DNA from 3 places in the Paludibacterium sp. B53371 genome. Region 2 is predicted to be linked to each of the others. Evidence: predicted binding sites of a transcription regulator. Region 2 holds the regulator's gene; each other region holds the start of a gene.
The links. The regulator sigma-54, encoded in region 2, starts transcription at its own class of promoters, with help from an activator protein. The targets are predictions, from matches to a motif close to CTGGCACGCTTCATGCTT.
Positions count from the first base shown of each region.

Region 1: glnK (P-II family nitrogen regulator) is a predicted target of sigma-54. The motif match lies at 1,528-1,545, and genes of this name have one in related genera.
Region 3: eat (ethanolamine permease) is a predicted target of sigma-54. The motif match lies at 2,652-2,669, and genes of this name have one in related genera.

Region 1 covers NZ_CP069163.1:2,922,027-2,926,289, forward strand. The annotation lists gene JNO51_RS13910 (YifB family Mg chelatase-like AAA ATPase) at 1-976, opposite strand, end outside; gene JNO51_RS13915 (accessory factor UbiK family protein) at 985-1,245, opposite strand; gene glnK (P-II family nitrogen regulator) at 1,603-1,941, shown strand; gene JNO51_RS13925 (ammonium transporter) at 1,965-3,275, shown strand; gene JNO51_RS13930 (ClpXP protease specificity-enhancing factor) at 3,387-3,833, opposite strand; gene JNO51_RS13935 (glutathione S-transferase N-terminal domain-containing protein) at 3,843-4,263, opposite strand, start outside.
Region 2 covers NZ_CP069163.1:2,628,802-2,633,064, reverse strand. The annotation lists gene hprK (HPr(Ser) kinase/phosphatase) at 1-463, opposite strand, end outside; gene ptsN (PTS IIA-like nitrogen regulatory protein PtsN) at 456-917, opposite strand; gene hpf (ribosome hibernation-promoting factor, HPF/YfiA family) at 1,018-1,332, opposite strand; gene JNO51_RS12570 (RNA polymerase factor sigma-54) at 1,402-2,829, opposite strand; gene lptB (LPS export ABC transporter ATP-binding protein) at 2,836-3,564, opposite strand; gene lptA (lipopolysaccharide transport periplasmic protein LptA) at 3,567-4,106, opposite strand; gene lptC (LPS export ABC transporter periplasmic protein LptC) at 4,096-4,263, opposite strand, start outside.
Region 3 covers NZ_CP069163.1:2,977,429-2,981,691, reverse strand. The annotation lists gene ychF (redox-regulated ATPase YchF) at 1-497, shown strand, start outside; gene JNO51_RS14160 (hypothetical protein) at 734-1,669, shown strand; gene JNO51_RS14155 (helix-turn-helix domain-containing protein) at 1,701-2,618, opposite strand; gene eat (ethanolamine permease) at 2,839-4,236, shown strand.

The DNA of each region.
Region 1 (4,263 bases), 290 kb from region 2:
CCAGATGGACCACCCCGGTCTCCATGGGCTCGCGCAGCGCCTCCAGAGCCCGTCGTTCGAACTCGGGCATTTCATCCAGGAACAGCACCCCATGATGCGCCAGCGTGATTTCCCCCGGTCTGGGCACGCTGCCGCCCCCCACCAGCGCCGCGACCGAACTGCCATGATGCGGGGCGCGAAAGGGACGCTGGCGCCAGTCCGCCGGATCGAAGCCCTGCGAGCTGAGGGAATGCAGCGCAGCACACTCCAGCGCCTCCGCTTCGCTCATCACGGGCAGAATACCGGGCAGACGCGCCGCCAGCATGCTCTTGCCACAGCCCGGCGCCCCGATCATCAGCAGGCTGTGGCCCCCAGCCGCCGCCAGTTCGAGAGCATGACGGGCAACGCCCTGCCCGCGCACCTCGGCAAGATCCGGCAGCAAACGACCACACGGCGGAGACTTCGCCTCGGCGATACTCAGCGCCTGCACACCATTGAGATGCGCACAGACCTGCAGCAGGCTGTCTGCCTGCAAAACCTGCACGCCGGGCACCAGCGCCGCCTCGGCCGCACTGGCCGTGGGCAGCACCAGGCAACGTTCAGCACGGGCCGCATGACAGGCCATCGCCAGCGCACCGCGCACCGGCCGCAACTGCCCGGACAGCCCCAGCTCGCCGGCGAACTCATGCCGGGCAAGTGGCGCTGCCAGCAGTTGGCCGGAAGCGGCCAGGATGCCCAGCGCAATCGGCAGATCGAAACGGCCGGAGGCCTTGGGCAGGTCAGCCGGCGCCAGGCTGACGATGATCTTGCTGGCGGGAAATTCAAAGCCGGAGGTCTGAATCGCGCTGCGGACCCTGTCGCGACTCTCCTTGACCTCGGTATCAGGCAAACCAACGATATGAAAAGCGGGCAACCCCGCTGAAAGATGCACTTCCACTTCCACGTCGGGCGCATCCGCACCATCCAGCGCCCGACTATGCACCACGGCGAGCTTCATCGCCGCAATCAGGCGTGGCCGTGTTCCGCAGCCTCATCCGACGCCCCTTCCAGACGCGCCAGACGCTCCTCCAGCCGAGCCAGCTGCTCGCGGGTGCGAACCAGTACCTCCTGCTGCACCTCGAACTCCTCGCGGGTAACCAGATCCAGCTTGCTGAAAGTCGCGGCCATCATGGCCTTGAGGTTTTTCTCCACATCCCGAACCGGGCTAGCGGCGATGGTCTCACTGATTTTGCTGCTCAATTCCTCGAACAGTTTCTGACTAAGCATGGCAATACTCCGTTCGTATTCGGTCTGATTGAAATCCGGCTTGAGTGTAGCAAAAAGCCCCAGCTCCCGCAGTGTCCGTGGCATGCACCAGACTTGCCAGCCAACGCACCAGCATGGTGCATGAACAGACGAGCCGGACCTGCGCCCCCGCATCACCGCCCTGCCCTCGTTCAGACAACAACGCGGACGAACAGACAGCCTGCTTTTTTCAAGCGGCCGAAATGCTGGCTGGATAAGGCATTCAGTCTGCTCGCGGAATTTTTTTCTCACAACAGTGTGAGGCTGGCATGTTTTCTGCAATGCAGCATATGAAGTCTACAAAACATCAGCAGGATCAGGGACAGCAAAGGAGAGGTCATGAAATTGGTCACAGCGATTATCAAGCCGTTCAAGCTTGACGAAGTACGCGAGGCCCTCTCGGCCATCGGCGTACAAGGTATCACCGTCTCGGAAGTCAAAGGCTTCGGGCGCCAGAAGGGACACACCGAACTCTATCGCGGCGCAGAGTATGTGGTGGACTTCCTGCCCAAGGTCAAACTGGAAATCGCCATCGACGATGCCCTGCTTGATCAGGTCGTCGAAGCCATCGAGAAATCGGCGCGTACCGGCAAGATCGGTGACGGCAAGATTTTTGTCGTGGATCTGCTGCAGGTTGTCCGTATCCGGACGGGCGAAACCGGCGTGGACGCAGTTTGATCATTGGACAGGGGGGAATAGAGATGAAGAAAACCATCACTGCGCTGGGTCTGGTCGGGCTGTTTCTTGCCCTGCCGGCTTTGGCCGATGCGCCGGCAGGTCCGGCACTGCAAGACTTCAAGGTCATCAACTCCGGTGACACGGCCTGGATGATGACCTCGACCGCGCTGGTTCTGTTCATGACCATCCCGGGTCTGGCGCTGTTCTACGGTGGCATGGTACGCAAGAAGAACGTCCTGGCGACCCTGATGCAGAGCTTTGCCATTACCGCACTGGTCACGATCATCTGGACGGTCATCGGGTACAGCCTGGCCTTTACGGTCGGCTCGCCGTACATCGGCGACCTCAGCCGCGCCTTCCTGCAGGGCATGGACTACCTCAGTGACGTCAAGAAGATCAGCGTCCACCCGAGCGCCGGCACCATTCCTGAAGCAGTCTTCATGATGTTCCAGATGACCTTTGCCATCATCACGCCGGCACTGATCACCGGTGCCTTTGCCGAGCGGATGAAGTTCTCCGCCATGCTGATCTTCATGACCCTGTGGTCGATTCTGGTCTACGCGCCGGTCGCCCACTGGGTGTGGGCACCGGGCGGATGGATGGCCGGCAAGGGGGTCCTGGATTTTGCCGGCGGCACAGTGGTGCACATCAATGCCGGTATCGCCGGTCTGGTCTGTGCCCTGGTGATGGGCAAGCGTGTCGGCTTCGGCAAGGAAGCCATGCCGCCGCATAACCTGGTCCTGACGCTGATTGGCGCTTCGATGCTGTGGGTAGGCTGGTTCGGCTTCAACGCCGGCTCCGCGGTCGTCGCCGATGGGCGCGCCGCCATGGCCATGGTCACCACCCAGATCGCCACTGCCGCGGCGGCACTGGCCTGGATGTTTGCCGAATGGCTGACCAAGAAAAAGCCGTCCGTGCTCGGCATCGCCTCCGGCGCCGTCGCCGGCCTGGTGGCCATCACGCCGGCCTCCGGTTTCGTCGATGTACAGGGTGCCCTGATCATCGGCATCGCTGCCGGGGTGGTCTGCTTCTGGGGTGCCACCGGCCTGAAGCACATGCTGGGCTATGACGACTCGCTGGATGCCTTCGGTGTTCACGGCGTCGGCGGCATTCTCGGCGCCCTGCTGACCGGTGTCTTCGCCGTCAAGCATATCGGCGGCGCCGATGGCAGTCTGGCCACTCAGGCGCTGGGGGTTGGCGTCACGGCGGTGTACTGCGCGATCGTGACCTTCATCCTGCTGAAAGTCATCGATCTGGTTGTCGGTCTGCGTGTCGCCGAAGAAGAAGAACGCGAAGGGCTGGACGTGGTTCTGCACGGTGAACGCATCGAATAAGCACAGAATTCGTGGTAAGGGACTTTGGGGCGCTTCGGCGCCCCCTTTTTTTGTCTGCCGGGCGGACAAAGAAAAACGGGCGCCGCAGCGCCCGTGATGATTCGATCCGGCTTACTTGACGATGCGCAGGTTGGGCGGCCCCTTGGGCTTGTCGCCCTCGGGGGCGGCAGGCGAAGCAGACTGATTGCCCTTCTCGCCCGGAATCGCCGCCGGTGCATGATCAACGGCATGCAGGTGCTCGGTATTGGCCAGCTCGACATCAAACCCCATCCCCTCACCGGTTTCGCGGGCGAAGATCGACATCACGTTGCCAATCGGCACGAAGACCTGACGGGCCACACCGGCAAAACGCGCCGAGAAGGTGATCAGGTCATTATCGATGCGCAGCTCCTTGGTGGCATCGGCACTGATGTTCAGCACAATCTCGTTGTTCTGCACATACTCGCGCGGCACATCGGTACGCTCATTGACCCATACGACGATATACGGCGTATGACCGTTGTCGGTGCACCACTGATGCAGGGCACGGAGCAGATAGGGTTTGGTGCTGGTGGTCATGGGAACCCCTTATTTACGCATGGCCTTTTCGGACGGCGTCAGCGAATCGATGAACGACTGGCGCTGGAAAATACGCTCGGCGTACTTGAGAATCGGCGCGGCACTCTTGCCCAGATCGATGTTGTAGTGTTCCAGACGCCACATCAGCGGCGCGATGGCCACATCGATCATCGAGAAATCATCGGCCAGCATGAACTTCTGCTTGGCAAAGATCGGGGCGATGGTGGTCAGGCCGTCACGGATGGCTTCACGGGCCTTGGTGGCTTCCTTGCCGGTCGCACCGGATTCCAGTGTCTTGACGTGGTTGAACAGTTCCTTTTCGAAACGGAACAGGAACAGACGGGCACGGGCACGCATCACCGGATCGGCCGGCATCAGTTGCGGGTGCGGGAAGCGCTCGTCGATGTATTCGTTGATGATGTCGGATTCA
Region 2 (4,263 bases):
TGATCAGTACGCCGATTTCCAGGACGTCGAGGAAGACGCCATGCAGTACGGTGGAGACGGCCAGCGCGCGAGCCAGATAGATGCGCAGCACATCCATCAGGTAAGGGCTTTCCAGCGGGGTGGACATCAGCGGCACGCTGTGGGAGTGGCAGTAGTCGCGCAGCAGTTTCGGTACCGGCTGGCCATTGGCCACCATGACCACTGACATGCTCTTGTGGAACAGTTGGTCGAGGGCGGTTTTGGCCGCCGACTGTTCCAGCCGGTTCAGGTAATCGACCTCGGCGAGGCCCAGTACCTGGACACGGTTGGGGTGGATGAAATTCAGGTGGCCGACCAGCGCCAGCGTAGGGCGCTGTTCGTCGATGCCGATAATGTTGTCGGCGCCCGCCGTCCCGACAACCCAGCTGAGATTAAGCTTTTGCTGGTTTTCCTGGTAAAGCTTGCGCACGGTTATGCTAGGCATGGGTCGACCACTCGGAAAGAATCTGGTAGAGCTCGTCCACGCTTTGGGCGGTGAGCATTTTTTCGCGCAACGGGCGGCTGGAGAAGAGTTGCGCCAGCTCGGACAGGACCTGCAGGTGCAGGTCGGTGGCCTGTTCCGGTACCAGCAGGACGAACAGGCTTTGTACCGGTTTGCCGTCCGGGGCATCGAAAGGAATCGGCGCTTTCAGGCGGATGAAGATGGCCGCGGCTTCCTTGAGTCCCTGGGCTCGGCCGTGGGGAATGGCAACCCCCTGACCCAGGCCGGTGGAGCCGAGTTTTTCTCGGGCAAACAGACAATCGAACACCTCGCTGCGGGCGATGCCGCAGGTATTTTCCATCAGCAGACCGACCTGCTCGAAAACCCTTTTCTTGCTGCTGACGTCGAGGTCGAGCAGGATGTGCTCGCGGGAAAGAATCTTACCGATCTGTTTCATAGCGTTTGGCGGCATCGGAGGCCGGGCGGACCGGCTTCGTCAAAAAGTCTGGCAAACAAAAACGGGAACCCGAAGGTTCCCGGCAGTACTGAATGTCACTTTACAGCGAAGCTTCCGGGTGGGCGCCGCGGTGCTCGGTCTGCTTTTCCTTGAACTTCAGCACCTGACGGTCCAGCTTGTCCATCAGCAGGTCGATGGCGGCGTACATGTCGGCCTCGGTGGCTTCGACATGGATGTCCTTGCCGGACAGGTGAACGTTGACCTCGGCTTTCTGGACCAGTTTGTCCACGGACAGGGTAACGGAGACATCGATCAGGTCGTCGACATGGCGGCTGATGCGCTCGAGCTTCTCATCAATATAGTCGCGCAACGACGGGGTGATCTCGAGGTGAAGACCAGTCACTTTGATGTTCATAACCCTTACTCCTTACTTTGTTGCCATGATGACTGCACGGTCGGGTCGGCCGTACAGCCGGATGTTGGATTACAGAGCCTTTCTTTGATTGACCGGCGCTATCTGCATGGCTTCACGATACTTGGCAACGGTACGTCTTGCAACCTGAATTCCCTGGCTGGATAGCTGTTCGGCAATGGCGCTGTCTGACAGTGGCCTGGATGGGTTCTCCTGTTCGATCAGCCTGCGGATATGTGCCTTGATGGCGGTGGCGGAGCATTCTTCGCCACTGTCGGTTTCCAGGGCACTGCCGAAGAAATATTTCAGCTCGAAAAGTCCCCGGGGACAGAGCAGATATTTCTGGGTGGTGACTCTGGAGACGGTGGATTCGTGCAGCCCGAGCTCATCGGCGATATTGCGCAGGATCATCGGCCGCATGGCCACTTCGCCTTGTTCAAAGAACGCTTGCTGCTTGTCGACTATAGCTTCCGACACTTTCAGGATAGTGTCAAATCGCTGTTGAATGTTCTTGACCAGCCACCGTGCCTCTTGCAGACGACTGCCGAGATCGCCGGATTGCTGGCGGTTTTCCGACAGCATGCGGGCGTAGATCTGGTTGACGCGCAATTGCGGGACGGCGCTGCTGTTGAGCTCGGCCACCCAGCGGCCTTTACGCTTTCTGACGGTGACGTCCGGGGTGACGTAATGGGTGTCGCGCGCGTCGAAGCCGCTGGCCGGACGCGGGTTGAGGCGGGCGATCAGGGTCTGGGCTTCGCGCAGGGCATCGTCGCTGGTGCCCAGCAGCTTGCGCAGGCGGGTGTAGTCACGGGCGCCGAGCAGGGCCAGGTGCTGCGCGATGATGTCGCCGGCCAGGGATTTGCCGGGGGTGCTGGCCGGTAATCTGGCCAGTTGCAGTTGCAGGGATTCGGGCAGTGAGCGGGCGCCGACGCCGGGGGGGTCGAACTGCTGCAGCATGCGCAGGCCGACGGCCAGTTCATCTTCGTCCAGGGCCAGCTCTTCGGGCAGACTGGCCACCAGTTCGGCCAGTGGCGTGGTCAGGTAGCCATCGTCATCCAGTTCTTCAATCAGCAGTTGCACGACGGCGTGGTCGCGCTGCGGCAGGTCGATTTCTCCCAGCTGCGACAGCAACAGCTCGCGCAGGGTCTGATGACAGGGCACGTTGTAAAAGGGGTCGAATTCGTCGTCGTAGCTGCCACCACTGCCGGTCCCGCTGCCGCTGCCCCAGTCCTGCAGCGCTTCCATGCCCGGTTCGCTCGCCGTGTCCTGCTCCTGCTGCTTCGGGACCTCTTCGCTGTGGCTGCTTTCCATCGGGCGCTCCGGCAGGCCGGGTTCGCCGGGGGTGTCTTCATCGCGCTCGAGCAGCGGGTTTTCCAGCAGATAGCGTTCGACTTCGGCTTGCAGTTCGACCGTCGACAGTTGCAGCAGCTTGATCGACTGCTGCAATTGCGGCGTCAGGGTCAACTGCTGGGAGACTTTGAGCTGGAGGCTTTGCTTCATGATGGTTTACAGATGGAAATGCTCGCCCAGGTAGACTTTGCGTACCCGCTCGTCGTTGACCAGTGTTTCCGGCTCGCCGGCAGCCAGCACGGCACCGTCGCTGATGATGTAGGCGCGGTCGCAGATCCGCAGTGTTTCTCGCACGTTGTGGTCGGTGATCAGTACGCCGATACCGCGTTCCTTGAGGAAGGAAATGATCTTCTGGATGTCGATGACGGCAATCGGATCGACCCCGGCAAAGGGTTCATCCAGCAGGATGAAGCGTGGCCGCGTGGCCAGCACGCGGGCAATTTCCACCCGGCGCCGCTCGCCGCCGGACAGCGACAGGGCATTGCTGTTGCGCAGATGGGCGATGTTCAGGTCATCCAGCAGCAGGTCGAGCTCTTTTTCCAGTTCGTCTTTCTTGAAGCCGGTGATCTCCAGAATGGCGCGGATGTTTTCGTCGACCGTCATCTTGCGGAAGATCGAGGCTTCCTGCGGCAGATAGCCCAGCCCGAGCCGCGCCCGACGGTGGATCGGCATGTGGGTGATGGACTGCTCGTTGATGGTGATTTCACCGTCATCGGCACCGACCAGACCGACGATCATGTAAAAGCTGGTGGTCTTGCCGGCACCATTCGGCCCCAGCAAACCCACGACTTCGCCACTCTTGATCTGCAGCGAGACATCCTTGACTACCGTGCGGTTCTTGTAGCGCTTTTTCAGGCGCTGCACTGTCAATACGCTATCGGTCATGATCACTTTCCGGCGCCGCTGCTGGCGTCTTTCTTTTGTGGCTGGATGATGGCGGTGACCCGGCCCTTGTTGGCGGTATTGCCGCTGCCGCCCTGGCTCTGATAGACCTGGGTTTCGGTGTTGTAGACGATGACGTCGCCGATCAGCAGGTCATCCCCCTTCTTGACGCGGGCATTGGTGGTCAGGATGGCGGTATGGGTGACCGTGCTGTAGTCGATGCGCTTGGCCTGCCCGTCGATCCAGACATTTTTCTTTTCCGGCGTATCATCCGCCTTCTGACGGAAGGTGACCAGCTTGCCGGTGGCGATCATGGTCTGATTGCCCTGAGCGTCACGGGTGACCGTCAGGTGGTCGGCATGCATCAGCATGGTGCCCTGGATGACCACGACCGCGCCATCCCATTCGGTGATGCCCTTGATCTGGTCGAGCGTGGCGCGGTCGGCGCTGATCTGGATCGGCTTGCCGCTGTCGGCTTTTTCGGCGAACGCCAGCGGGGTGGCCAGGGCAAGGAGTGTCAGCAGCAGGGCGGATTTATTGAACATAAGTGGCCTTTGCATAAGACAGCATGTTCACGATGCCGGTCTTTTGGTCGTAATTGAAACCCGTCGAATTGGCGACACTGCTGCCATAGTGAACGGTGGTCGGCATCGGTGAGCTGGCGTAGTGACGGACGGTGTCGACGGTCATGGCAGAGCTGTC
Region 3 (4,263 bases), 350 kb from region 2:
TCAAGCCGGCCATGTATGTGGCCAACGTGGCGGAAGACGGCTTCCACAACAACCCGCACCTGGATGCATTGCAAAAGCTGGCTGATGCCGAAGGCGCTCCGGTCGTGGCGCTGTGTGCCGCCATCGAATCGGAAATTGCCGATCTGGATGATGCCGACAAGACCGAATTCCTCGCCGACATGGGCCTGGAAGAGCCGGGTCTGAATCGACTGATCCGTGCTGGCTACAAGCTGCTGGGCCTGCAGACCTACTTCACCGCCGGGGTGAAGGAAGTGCGCGCCTGGACCGTGGCCGTGGGCGCCACCGCCCCGCAGGCAGCCGGGGTGATCCACACCGACTTCGAGCGCGGCTTCATCCGCGCCCAGGTGATCAGCTTCGAGGACTTCGTGGCACTGGGCGGTGAAGCCAAGGCCAAGGAAGCCGGCAAGATGCGCGTCGAAGGCAAGGAATACATCGTCAAGGACGGCGATGTAATGCACTTCCTGTTCAACGTCTGACCCCTCGCCGTCCTCCGGGGCCGCGGTCGCACCTTGCTGTGTGTGGCCGCGGCCCTGTGCTTTCATGGCCGCACGTCATCGTGCAGATGCCAAAATCCTGGCCATAATTCCAAAGCCTCTGCTGCTCGCCGTGTGGACACTCTGATTTTCAATCAGATAAAGGCGAAAAAATGCTTTCAGTCTCTACCACTTTGAGTACTGCCGGTCTCCCTCAATCCGCTGCCGTTGCGCCGGACGTGGCTATCGCCCGCTATCGCTCTCATACCCTGACCATGCGCCCCGTTGCGGCCGCCGGCGATTTTGTGCGCGAGACATCGCTGCCCGATGAGACGGTCTGCCTGCGTTCGAACCCGGTCCGGCGGGCTCGCCCTGAGGGCATTCGCCAGTCGGCGGACTTGTCCACGGGCGTGGAGAGGAGGCCGGTTGGATCGAGGCTTGCCCCGCGCGCCAGACCGGGCGCGATTTGTATTGATGGACCATCCGGGAGCGTGACGCCGACGGAGGCCAGCAAGCAGATATTTAATGCGATGCTGGCCATGGCCATGGCCATGGCCATGTCGCCGGTCACGGTGCGGTTTTCCCGTCTGTGGGACGCGTGTGCGCTTAACACGGACATGCGTCTCGCCTGTGCCCGGATGTTCGATGCCTTCCCGGACAAAGTCATGCGTTCTGCCACGGGAGAGGGCGTGTTTCGCACTTCGTTAGATCGTACCGCAGAAGTGTTCCGTGCATTCGCCAGCCCAGCAGTGGCTGCACCGTCGTCCGGACCCGCATCTGACCCAAATCCGGCATTGCTGGCAAAAGCCACGTTGCTGGAACAGTCGCATTTCATGAAGGATCTGTTGCAACAGGTGATCGGCAAGGTGCTGGGCAAACTGGACGACACGGCGGACCTGGGGCTGTGCATGCAATGGACTCGCGAGCTGGATGACTATCTGCGGTCGGAGGGTGGTGCACATGAACGAAGTGCCGTGGATGGCTTTTCCCGACTGCTGGCGCAATTGAAGCACGATGGCCGGGGAAAGGCAGAACTCACGGTGCAATCGATGTGGACCAGCTCGGCGCTGATTCAGCCGGAACTGCAGTTTCAGCGTGCGGCGTTGAGCCCCGCCCTGGAGCAGGCCCTGACGCTACGGGGCGCGCTGCAACTGAACGTTAGGCCAGCGGGGTGAGCACAGGACAGCGGTTGAGGCAGCGCGCCTGTCAACGCCTGCCAGGACGCAGCCCTTCGCCAAAGTGGCGCCGATAGCTCTGAGCCAGTTGTCCGGCATGCCAGAAATCGTGCCGGGAGGCCAGCTCCGCCAGCGGGATGGCAGCCTGTGCCGGATCGCGCAGATCGCGGCGCAACGCCTGCAGCCGGATGGCATGAATCAGTGCCAGCGGCGTGATGCCCAGCGTTTCCTGTGTCAGGTTCTGCAGCGTGCGTCGTGTCAGGTAAAGACGCCGCGCCAGTGTCTGTACGTCATGGACGCCGTGCTGCTCATCGGCAATCAGCGCGCGCGCCCGCTCCATGACGGCCCAGTGGCGGGTGGGCGCCGGCAGGCTGGGCAGCCTGGTACTGGCCAGCAGACGCAACAGGCTCACCAGCAGGGGCTCGGTCTGGATTTCCAGTGGCGCGTGCTGCCGGTCGGGTGGCTGTGCCAGTAGCAGGCGCAGATGATGACCGAGATGCCAGTAGGCCTGCCCGGACAAGGGCAGGGCTGCCGGCGCGGCCGGCAGCTGACAGGGCAGGCCGTGACGTGCCGCGACCTCGCCCAGCCATGCCTGATCGACCACCAGCCCGAAAATGCCGAAGTCGCCCGGTGTGCGCAAATCGAAATCCTGCCCTGCCGGGCAGATCAGTAAAGGCTGCCCGCTCATGGGGCGCCCGGCATAGTGCAGTCCCACTACCTCGGGGTCCGAGGGCAGGCCGAACCAGATGGCCGTTCGCCAGGGCTGACACTGTTGCCAGGTGGCCAGGCTGGTGTATTCATGAAATAACTGCACCTGTCCGCTGCAGATTTCGTCCAGCTGACCGTGGAAGGGGCCATCACTCAGTTGCAGGTAGGCCTGTTGCCAGGCGCTGATACTGTTGGCCTGCTCATCCACGTCATCGAGCCGACGCTGTTGAAAGCGATTCATGTCTCACCCCAAATGACACGGTTTGGCTTCTGCCTTGCAAGCATCATGCCTGCAGCCATGCCCGGAGAGACCGCTCAGAGCGGGGGGTCTCCGCGGACCGTGACCGATTTCGGTGCATGCTGCCTTTTTGCGGTGCAGCATATTTTCCGATTTCTGATAACGTTGCCCGTCCGGCCATGCCTATGCTCATTGCGTCATTAACCTGTATGGGAGCAAGCAGATGAGTTCAGCACAAGGAGGACTGGCGCAGCGCCTCGGCCCCTGGCAGCTTTGGGGCATTGCCGTCGGGCTGGTGATTTCCGGTGAGTACTTCGGCTGGAGCTATGGCTGGGCCAGCGCCGGTACGATGGGATTCATGGTGGCGGCACTGGTGGTGGCCATCATGTATACCGCATTCATTTTCAGCTTTACTGAGCTGACGACCTCGATTCCGCATGCCGGTGGTCCCTTCGCCTATGCCCGGCGGGCCTTCGGTCCCCTGGGGGGCTTCATCGCCGGCCTGGCGACCTTGTGCGAGTTCGTCTTCGCACCGCCGGCCATTGCCCTGGCCATCGGCGCCTATCTGAACGTCCAGTTCCCCGAGCTGAGCCCCAAGTGGGTGGCCGTCGGCTGCTACGGGGTGTTCATGACACTGAATATCCTTGGCGTGAGCATTGCCGCGACCTTCGAGCTGCTGGTCACCGTGCTGGCGATTATCGAGCTGCTGGTGTTCATGGGCGTGGTGGCCCCCGGCTTTTCCTGGGCGCACTTTACCCAGGCGGGCTGGGCCGGACAGGATCAGTTTCATCCCGGCGCGCTGGCCGGCATGCTGGCTGCCGTGCCGTTTGCCATCTGGTTCTTTCTGGCCATCGAGGGCGCTGCCATGGCCGCCGAGGAGGCCAAAGATCCGCAGCGCACCATTCCGGTGGCCTATATCGCCGGCATCCTGACGCTGGTGGTGCTGGCGCTGGGCGTCATGGTGTTTGCCGGCGGCGTCGGTGACTGGCGCACCCTGGCGAATATCAACGACCCGCTGCCTCAGGCCATGAAGCGCATCGTCGGCAGCCACAGCGGCTGGCTGCACATGCTGGTCTGGCTCGGGCTGTTCGGCCTGATCGCCTCGTTCCACGGCATCATCATGGGGTACTCGCGCCAGATCTTTGCCCTGGCCCGTGCCGGCTTCCTGCCGCCCTGGCTGGCCGCCGTGCATCCACGTTTCAAGACCCCGCACCGCGCCATTCTGGCCGGTGGCGTGATCGGCATCGCCGCGATCTTCAGCGACAACCTGATTGTGATTGCCGGGCAGCCGCTGACGGCCAATATCGTCACGCTGTCGGTCTTTGGCGCCATCGTGATGTACATCGTCTCCATGCTGGCGCTGTTCAAGCTGCGCCGCAGCGAACCGCTGCTGCCGCGCCCCTTCCGTGCACCGGCCTATCCGCTGGTACCGGCGATTGCCCTCAGCCTGTCCGTCGGCTGTCTGCTGGCCATGGTGTACTACAATCAGCTTCTGGCGGCGATTTTCGCCGTGATGTTGCTGGCCGGCTATGTTTACTATCGCCTGACTTCGCACCATCGTGCCGCCGCCGCACCGGATGCCTTGCTGGAAGGGAATCTGGCACCGGCAGAAACCCGTTAACTGCACAGGGCGGGCGTTACGGCGCCC